3 regions of the Bacillus sp. 01N42_2 genome follow, and region 2 is predicted to be linked to each of the others. Evidence: riboswitches for the same ligand, from Rfam matches in the RefSeq annotation. Region 2 holds a riboswitch; each other region holds the start of a gene.

Region 1 (3,281 bases), on a different contig from region 2:
GCTGAAGAGCTTTCTCCTTTGCGGCTTGACCGTTTTCAAAGCCGAACAGCAGCTCTTGAATGACGGAATCTGTGACAAACTGGTGTTCAGGATTTTGGAAAACATACCCCATCAGCCGCCGAAGCTCTTTTTCCGAATAGGAATCTACCGGTCTGCCGTCTATTTTGATGTCTCCGCTCACAGGACGGATGAGCTTGGCCGCGGCGGACAGGAGCGTTGATTTTCCGGTTCCGTTAGGGCCGGCAATCGCGGTGATTGACCCTTTTTTTACGGAAAAGCTCACGTCCTGAAAAATGATGTCTGTTCCTCTTATGAATGACAGCCCGTGAACACTCAGCGCGTCCTCTGCCGAAAGCGCGGCGGGCCGGGGGCCGGGAAAGGGCGGTACAGGTTCTTGAAACAGTCTTTCTTTGCACAATGTAAAAGGAATGCTGACGTGCTCCTGCAATGAGATCACCCGCGGAATCGGAATGCCGAGCTGCGTCAGCTCTTCAAGTTTTGTTTCAAAGATCGCGCCCGTCTCTCCGTCCATCACTTTCTGACCCGTTCCGTCAAGGACAATTGTCCTGTCCATCCACGGCGCCCAATGATCAAGCTGATGCTCGATAACAAGAAGTCCGAAGCCTTTTTGGGCCTGCAGTTCTTTGATCAGCCGCACCAATTCACGCACGGAATATGGATCAAGCTGTGCCGTCGGTTCGTCTAAAATAATGAGTTCCGGTTCCATCGCAATGATACAGGCGAGCGCGACCTTTTGTTTTGAACCGCCTGACAGCGAGGCGATCGTCCGTGTTTTCAGATGAGTGATTTCTAATTTTTCCAAAACGTCCTCAATAATTAAGTCCATCTCTTCTTTTGTATATTGCAAATTTTCCAGACCGAAGGCTATTTCATCTTCAACCGTCAGCATGCAAAACTGCTGATCCGGATCTTGAAACACGACCCCGATGGATCGGGCGGCGGGTTCTGACAGGTCCGAAAGAGGTGTTCCGTATAAGGAAACGGTTCCCGTTTGAACCGCATCGCAAGCTTCCGGGTACAGACCGTTTAAACAAAGTGCGAGCGAGCTTTTGCCGCATCCGCTCGGCCCGAGCAATAAAACCCGTTCTCCTTTGCGGAGCTGAAATGACACGTCTTGAAAAACCGGCTTCTCATCCTGCTCATAAGAAAAGGTAAGACGGCGGGCCGATAGAAGGGGTTCAGATGCCTGCATCTTGATTCACCTGTTTCTTTTTCTTCTTGAATTCTTTTCCGAGCGCCATGCCGTTCAGCACCCCTGTGTAAGCCAGCGCATCACTGATTGCTTTGCCGAGAAGGCCGGCAAGAAGCGCACCTGAGACCAGGCGGATGAGAAGCATGACGGCTAATAAACCCGGATTCAAAACAGAGTATCCGGAAATGAACAAGTCATAAATGAAGCTCGCAACAGAAGACCCCATACCGGATAAAAGGAGCACGGGCAGGGTATACACCCGCCAGCGTGTCGCAAAAAAGACCGCTTCCGCACCGATTCCCTGCGCGATGCCGATCAGAATTACCATCGGCCCTGACGGATTTCCGAGTAAACACTCCACAAACGCGGCGATGATTTCAGAAATGAGCGCCGCTCCCGGTTTTTGAATAATGTAGGCGGCAATCACCGAGACGATAAACCAAATACCGTAAATCGGTTCGTAGCTCATCCGGCCGAAAAACCCTGCCGCTATATTGCTTGCATGAGTTGATAATAAATAAACGACAGCAAATACAACACTGATGACGGACATGACGACAATTTCTCTCATTTTCCAATTTTTCATTGTGATCTCCTGCTTTCTTATCGGATAGTCGTATGTATGAAAGAGTTGATTTTACGAAAGACGATTGATCGTAAGTTTCATATTGCAGTGTCCTCCCCCGTTTTTTAATGAAAAATAAAAAACTGCATATCCGAGGGAATATGCAGCAGCAGAACGAAAACGCATGGAAAAAACCCTGCGCTCCGGTCAATCTGCACTTCCCCACGCTGGTATTATCCAGATCGGGTTATAAGGGATCAAAACACGCCTGCCGCATGTTTTATCTCAGCCGATAACAGCACCCCTAGTGCGTTTCCTATACAGTTTTTTATGATGACATCATCATAGTTGATCATGTCTGATTTGTAAACAGCCTTTCTCTAAACAGAGTTTGGAATCGGACCGGAAGATCATTCATAAAGATAAGAAGAGCCCTTTTGATCAAAAGGAAACGGAGGACATCTATGTTTGTTCATACAGTGCAGTCTGGCGACTCGTTATTTTCCATCAGCAGAAAGTACGGATACCCTGTTGACAGCATCAGAAGCGTCAACGGGCTTGAGGAAACGAATATCGTTCCGGGGCAGGCGCTTTTGATCCCTCTTAATGAATATACGGTTCAGCCGAATGATACGTATGCCGTTATCGCAAGTAAAACTTATGTGCCGCAGATGCAGCTGATGCAGGCAAACCCGGATATTCCGCCGAACCGGCTGCGGCCGGGTTTGAAAGTGAGAATTCCGGCTATCTCCAACTATCTGGCGGGAACCCTGCAATTTTATGTCATTCGGACACCTGAAGCGGACAGAGAGCTCATTAATGATTTTGCACCCTATTCATCGGCGATTTCTTTGTTTGAATATCATTTTGGCCCGAACGGAGATATCATGAATGATTTAAACGACAGAACCGCGATAGAAACCACATGGCAAAACAGGGTGCGGCCGCTTGCGGTTATCACGAATCTGACAGAAGGAGGGTTCAGCCCGGAATTAGCCCATCAAGTCCTGCAGAACCCGACGGCGAGAACGAACCTCGTCAATAATATCGTCTACCTGACCGTAAGAAAGGGATACGGCGGTGTCAATATTGATTTTGAACGGATCAGGGAAGCCGACCGGGACCTGTTTACAGGATTTCTCCGGCAGTTAAAAACCAGGCTCTCAGAGCATCAGCTCGCGCTAACGATATCGGTTCCGGCGAAAACAAATGAAGCGGTGCCGTGGCTGAGGGGATATGATTACGGCGGAATCGGAGCCGTCGTCGATTATATGTTCATCATGGCGTACGACTGGCACCATGCCGGCAGTGAGCCTGGACCCGTAGCGCCTTTGACGGAGGTCAGAGAAACCATCAATTTTGCCATCAGCAGGGTGCCGAGAAGAAAGGTGATTCTCGGTGTGCCGCTGTACGGATATGATTGGGTGATTCCGTACCGCCCCGGGACGATCGGATCGGCGATCTCCAATCAGCGCGCCATGGAAACCGCCATGAAATATCAAT
Region 2 (3,281 bases):
CTACTATCGCGACGCAATCATTGCCCAGGAATATATAACAAACTGGACATCTCCTGAAGAGGAAAGACAAAACGTCCGCTGGATCGAAGAGCTGAGAACGTCTCTTTCAAGAGAAACGATGGGGGATTACGTAAATTGGCCTGATATAGACATCAGAAACTGGCTGCGGACATATTACGGAGGAAATGTTGACCGCCTCCGTCAAGTCAAAACGAAGTATGACCCGGAAAACGTATTCCGCTTTGAGCAGAGCATTCCGCCGTTTCGCCGGTCACCGTTTTTCTAAAAAAAGATGAAGATGGACACACTCCATCCTCATCTTTTCTTTTTTATTGATATAAATGGCTTCCCTTCTCGACAAACTCTTTTGCTTTTTCTTTTAATCCTTCATTGAGGGCCTCGTCTTCAGTCAGACCGTTTTCTTTCGCATAATCGCGAATATCCTGAGAAATTCTCATGCTGCAAAACTTCGGGCCGCACATCGAACAGAAGTGAGCCGTTTTTGCGCCTTCAGCCGGCAGCGTTTCATCATGATATTCCATTGCTCTTTCAGGATCAAGCGACAAATGAAATTGATCGCGCCACCGGAATTCAAACCGCGCCTTAGACAGAGCATCATCACGGATCTGAGCACCCGGATGCCCTTTGGCAAGGTCTGCCGCATGGGCCGCGATTTTATACGTAATGACTCCCTCTCTTACATCATCACGATTCGGCAGGCCCAAATGCTCCTTCGGCGTGACATAACAAAGCATCGCCGTCCCGTACCAGCCGATCATCGCCGCGCCGATCGCCGAAGTGATATGGTCATAGCCCGGAGCGATATCAGTCGTTAATGGTCCGAGTGTATAAAAAGGCGCCTCTTTACAGATTTCCAGCTGTTTGTCCATGTTCTCTTTAATTTTATGCATCGGCACATGCCCCGGTCCTTCAATCATCACTTGCACATCGTGCTTCCACGCGATTTCCGTCAATTCTCCGAGAGTCTCCAATTCCGCAAACTGCGCTTCATCATTAGCATCCGCAATCGAGCCGGGACGCAGCCCATCTCCAAGAGAAAATGCAATATCATACGTCTTCATAATTTCACAAATTTCTTCAAAGTGCGTGTACAGAAAGCTTTCCTGATGGTGAGCCAGGCACCATTGCGCCATAATCGCCCCGCCGCGGGATACGATTCCCGTCGTGCGTTTGGCCGTTAACGGGACGTAACGAAGCAATACGCCGGCATGGATGGTGAAATAATCCACGCCCTGCTCCGCCTGCTCAATCAATGTGTCTCGATAAATGTCCCACGTTAAATCCTCGGCGATGCCGTTTACTTTTTCAAGCGCCTGATAAATCGGCACCGTCCCCACAGGTACTGGGCAATTGCGGATGATCCATTCACGTGTCGTATGAATATCTTTCCCGGTGGATAAGTCCATCATCGTATCGGCGCCCCAGCGAATCGCCCACGTCATTTTTTCAACTTCTTCTTCAATAGAAGATGTAACAGCCGAGTTGCCGATATTTGCATTGATCTTCACATGAAAATTCCGGCCGATAATCATCGGTTCACTTTCAGGATGATTAATATTTGAAGGAATGATCGCCCGGCCGCTGGCTACCTCGTCTCTGACAAATTCGGGAGACACATGCTCGCGAATTGCGATAAACTCCATTTCCGGCGTAATGATGCCTTTTCTCGCATAATGCAATTGTGTAACGTTTTTCCCTGCCTTGGCCCGCAGCGGTTTCCGCTGTAAACCGGGATATTCGGCGGCACGGCCTTCTTTTCTATAGCCGTTGTCCTCAGGTTTCACGGCCCGTCCGTTATATTCCTCCACATTGCCGCGCTTTGTAATCCACTTTGTGCGGAGGGGTTTCAGACCTTCATGAATTTGAATTTGTACATCTGGGTCTGTATACGGTCCGCTCGTATCATAAACACGGACCGGCGGATTCTCCTCTTCCCCGAACGCCCCCGTTGTCGGACTGAGGCTGATTTCCCGCATCGGCACTCGTATGTCAGGCGAAGAACCCTTTACATAAACCTTTTTACTGCCTGAAAAACTCGACATAATAGAAATGTTCGCTTGCTGTACTGATTGATTTTGCATACAAATCTCTCCCTTATCCATTTGAATAACAGAACCAAGCTCAGCACCAGCACAAAAAAACCGGATTCATTGGAGAACCCGGTTTTGCAGTCAGAAAGAAACTATTATTGTTTTCCACAACAATAATAAAACCTTTACTTCCCCACGCTGGTACGAACCAGATCAGGTCCAAAGGGTTAAGAAGCCGCCGCTTCTCTCTCAGCCCGCTCAGACGGGCACCCCCAGTAACTATTCATTTCGGTTTCATCGTAACATAATTTGCATAGAAAAAAAAGTATATTATCAAGATTCAGATAATAGAATGACTGGAAGCTCTGTTTCCCTTACGCCTTCTTCAGTATCAAAAACCCTGTAACCCTTTGCCGTTTCCCGGGAAGAGACAGACCGGAACAGCTGATCGTTTTTATAATGAAGCGCAGCGCCGTCATCAGCGGCATAGCCCTCCTGAAGTTTGTTTTCTGAAATCAGACGGTGATACACCGGCCGGCGCTCCGCTTCTCCGTCATAGTGAGGACAAAAGCTTCCAGGCAAAAACCCTAAAGCTTGCAACTCTCTCAACTCTCCTGACGAATCTGTCACTCCTTCTTCAAACCAGCAAATCGCCCCGGCGCTGAGACCAGCCAAGATTACACCGTTCTCCCAAGCCTCACGCAGAATAAGGTCGAGCCCCCATTCTTTCCATAAGACAAGCATATTGCGCGTATTGCCGCCGCCGACATATATGATATCTTTCTTCATGAGAAAGGACCTGAGATCAGAACACGGCGGTTTAAACAGCGACAAGTGATCTGGCTTACACTCCAGCCTTTGAAAGGCCTGATAAAACCTGCCGATATAATTCTCCGAATCTCCGCTTGCCGTCGGCAAAAAACAAACTTTCGGCTTTGACCGCACCGATTGCTCTAAAATATATTGATCCAGCACAAGATGATCCGGCTCCATGGAAAATCCCCCGCCACCCATTGCAATAATCTGCTTCAACGTCATCACCTCTTTTTTCTCAAGTATAACAGAGGCGGTATTCCGTTTTGGATGCCGCCGTTTTAATATTTTTCGCATTGCTATCTGAAAAATGAAAAGACACCGCATAAAATAACAGAGATCCCCGCAACAGTACCGGAACAAGCTTCGAACGGGCATATTTCACCACATCAATCCCCAACACCGTATTACCACTGG
Region 3 (3,281 bases), 260 kb from region 2:
GCAGTATTCTCCGTTCACCCGTTTTACGGAAGTGACTTGTGTATGCTCACATATGTCAGCGCCATAACGCCGCGCCCCTTTTGCATATGCTTTGCAAACATAGTAAGGTTCGACATGGACATCGTCTTTTATAAAATATGCGCCGAGAATGTCCTTTGAAGTGTAAGGCTCTTTTTCAAGAACCTCCTCCGCTGAGAGCCAAGTGACGGAAGATAAATCATCCATTTTCCGTAAACGGGTCATGTCTTCTTCTGTATACGCCAGTTTAAGCATTCCGCCGTTATGGCGCCTGATATTAATGCCGCTGGCTTCCTCAAGCTCTTGCCCCGCCGCTTCATACAGTCTTTGGCTGTGCATAGCAAAATCAAAAAACGCATCCCGGTTTTCACATTCCGCGTGAGCGCCAAGCATTCCCGCCGCAGCGCTTGTCGTTTTTCGGCCGACTTCCCCGGCTTCAAACAAGACAACGTTCTGCTGCGTCTTCGCCAGCTCATAAGAAATGGCGCATCCGATAATTCCGCCCCCGATAACCGCCGTATCATAGTGCTTCTTCATAATCAGCCTCCTTCACCGCGCGTGCATACCGTTTTGCCGCCTCCTCAGGATTTTCAGCTGAGAAAATGCCTGACATGACAGCAATTCCGTCCGGTTTCGCCTGCTTTGTGAGCTGGATCGTCTGCAGTGTCATTCCGCCGATTGCAATGACGGGGATGGAAAGCGTGCGTTTGATCTCTGAAAGCAGGCTGATGCCTCTTGCTTCAAGTCCTTGTTTACATTCCGTTTCAAACACATGGCCGAACACCACATAATCCGCATCTTCCTTTTCAGCTTGGATGGCTTCTTCCAGCGAATGAACCGAACGTCCGATATGAAGATGGGGAAATCTGCTTCGCACCTGCTTTACGGAAAAGCTGCTGGACGGGAGCTGAACACGGTGTATATTGGCAAAAAACGCGATATCCGCCCGATCATTGATGATCAATTTGTCCTTATCCGCACCGCCTCTTTTCAACAGTGACAAAAGCTGCATGATCTCTCCTGCTGTTTTATCCCGCTCACGGATATGGATAAAGCTTACTTCGCGCTGAATCGATAGAATATCCTCGGCCAGCTCGGCAACGGGTTTGCGATTATCAGTTACGGCGTGCAGCTCCAAAGGATTCCACCTCTTTTCCGCCCTTCTCGGACCAGCCTTCTTTTTGATAAGCCATTCCCCAAAATTGATATTCATAATAGCTTGAAATCACAAAATTCTCTTTCATTTTCGCGCGGATTTCCTCTGTGCTGTTTTCAGCAATCTCGTCAAAACGGCTGATCTGTTCTTCGACCTGCTGTCTGAACCAGTCTCCGCCGTATGTACCGATCCATTTTTCGTAAATCGGATGTTCCGGTTTACATTCCTTTAAGCGTTCGCCGACTTCATAATAAAGCCAATAGCAGGGCAGAAGCGCGGCTAAAATTTCTCCAAAATTCCCGCTCATCACCGATCTGTACATATGAGACGTATAAGAATAGGCTGTCGGCGCCGGCTTAAATGCCGCGCGCTCTTCTTCTGTAATCCCTAAAATCTCCGTAAATTCGCGGTGCAGCGCCATTTCCGCTTCATATGTGCCTTGAGCGTGGCCCGCCATCCTTCCCGTCGTAAACAAGTCTTCGGCATATGCGGCTGCAAACGCCTGAACTTTTGCAAAATGCGTCAAGTAGTAGGAATCTTGCAGTACATAATAACTGAAACGGTCTAACGGCAGGCTTCCGTCACCGATCCCTGTTACAAACGGATGAACAAAGCTTCCGTCCCACCATTCGGCTGCCGCCAGTCTGCATTCTTCAGAAAATGTCATAAAGTTTTCCCCCCTGATAAAATAAAAAAACCACTTTCCCGCATCGGAAAAGTGGTTTGGAATTTATCTGGATAAAAGGAACCCGAAAAATACCGCTCCACTTCCCTACGCAGGTCTGAACCTGTTCAAGTTATGAGGGTCTAAAAGTCTCACTTTTATCTCAGCCCTTATGAAGGACACCCCTAGTGGTCATACGATTGATCATTTACTTGTTATGCCTTCTATCTTATCACGAAATGCAATTTGGTCAAGCTTCAAGGATTTTTCTCAGCTCCGACACGTAGTTGCGCGAGCCCGTAACGATGAGACGGTCTCCTGTTTTCAGCCTCGTGTCCCCATGCGGAACGATGCTGTCCACACCTCTGAAAATCCGAACGAAAATCACATCGCCCATCAGCGGAAATTCGCGCAGAATAATGCCGTTATACGCCGTATTTTCCAGATTGATCTGATAAAGCGAAGACTCTTCATTCGTTAGAAGGTTCATCACGCCCGGCGCCTCAATTAATGCGCGCAAGAGCGTCTTTGTAGACAGAAGGATAGAAAAAATACTGATGCCCTCTTCCTTCAGTTTTGTTTCATGTTCAACCGAGCCGACGCTTGCGATGATGCGCTCAGTCCCTTTCTCTTTCGCCATTAAGGCGATTTCAGCGTTCACATCTTCATTTCCCGTCGCCACGACAAGAATATCCGTTTTAAAAATACCGTGCGACTCAAGCGTGCCGGGCTCGTAATCAGAAATCGTTTCAACAGAAAAAACAGATTCCGCAAGCTTTTCCCCGGCATTTTCCTGATACACATGGACGACCCGCACATCATATTCCTCATCAGGCAGCTCCAGCGTCACCGGAAGCGTCATTTGGTTGGCGCCGATAAATGTAATGCGCTTCTTTTCCTGCGGCGCACTTTGCCGCTTGAATAATTTTTTAAAGCCGACCGGTGTGATGATGCTGGCGATAACCGCAACCAAAGTCAGCGCGCCGGACATATTGGCGCTGATAATGTGAAGCCTTTCTCCGATCGTAGCCGCCGCGATAACAAGCGACAGCGTAGAAGTCAGCAAAAACCCCGAAGCAAACACGGTTCTTTTGTCATACCATTTCTTTAAATAAAACACCGGGAATATTTTGCTGATAAACAGCGCAAGCAGAAGCAGCGGAATCATCGTCAATGTTTTCGGATCTTGGAAGAGCGTCCATATGTCCAGCTTCACCCCGACCATGACGAAAAAGATCGGAATTAAAAACCCGTAGCCGAATGAATCCAGCTGCTCCACCATTTCTTTATTCGGCGACAGAAGCGATACCAAAACGCCTGCTAAAAATGCACCGAGAATATTTTCCGCCCCGAGAGATTCCGATAAAGCGACAAGCACGATAATCAGTGTAAAAATGGCTCGCGTGCCGATCTGGACGGTGCCTTTAGACATCGACTGCACAA

The links. A riboswitch is a leader RNA that binds a small molecule or an ion and turns the genes downstream of it on or off. The one in region 2 is predicted to bind thiamine pyrophosphate.
Region 1: linked by a shared signal. The riboswitch ahead of AC1DN5_RS06750 (ECF transporter S component) and the one ahead of thiC (phosphomethylpyrimidine synthase ThiC) in region 2 are both predicted to bind thiamine pyrophosphate.
Region 3: linked by a shared signal. The riboswitch ahead of tenA (thiaminase II) and the one ahead of thiC (phosphomethylpyrimidine synthase ThiC) in region 2 are both predicted to bind thiamine pyrophosphate.

Annotation. Positions count from the first base shown of each region.
Region 1 is NZ_JBFTRO010000002.1:607,680-610,960, reverse strand. It holds gene AC1DN5_RS06755 (ABC transporter ATP-binding protein) at 1-1,213, opposite strand, end outside; gene AC1DN5_RS06750 (ECF transporter S component) at 1,200-1,799, opposite strand; TPP riboswitch at 1,981-2,094, opposite strand; gene AC1DN5_RS06745 (glycosyl hydrolase family 18 protein) at 2,243-3,281, shown strand, end outside.
Region 2 is NZ_JBFTRO010000005.1:1,348-4,628, reverse strand. It holds gene AC1DN5_RS12250 (FAD-binding oxidoreductase) at 1-286, shown strand, start outside; gene thiC (phosphomethylpyrimidine synthase ThiC) at 330-2,102, opposite strand; TPP riboswitch at 2,225-2,335, opposite strand; gene AC1DN5_RS12240 (Type 1 glutamine amidotransferase-like domain-containing protein) at 2,385-3,083, opposite strand.
Region 3 is NZ_JBFTRO010000005.1:258,963-262,243, reverse strand. It holds gene thiO (glycine oxidase ThiO) at 1-555, opposite strand, end outside; gene tenI (thiazole tautomerase TenI) at 539-1,156, opposite strand; gene tenA (thiaminase II) at 1,134-1,841, opposite strand; TPP riboswitch at 1,927-2,035, opposite strand; gene AC1DN5_RS13575 (monovalent cation:proton antiporter family protein) at 2,089-3,281, opposite strand, start outside.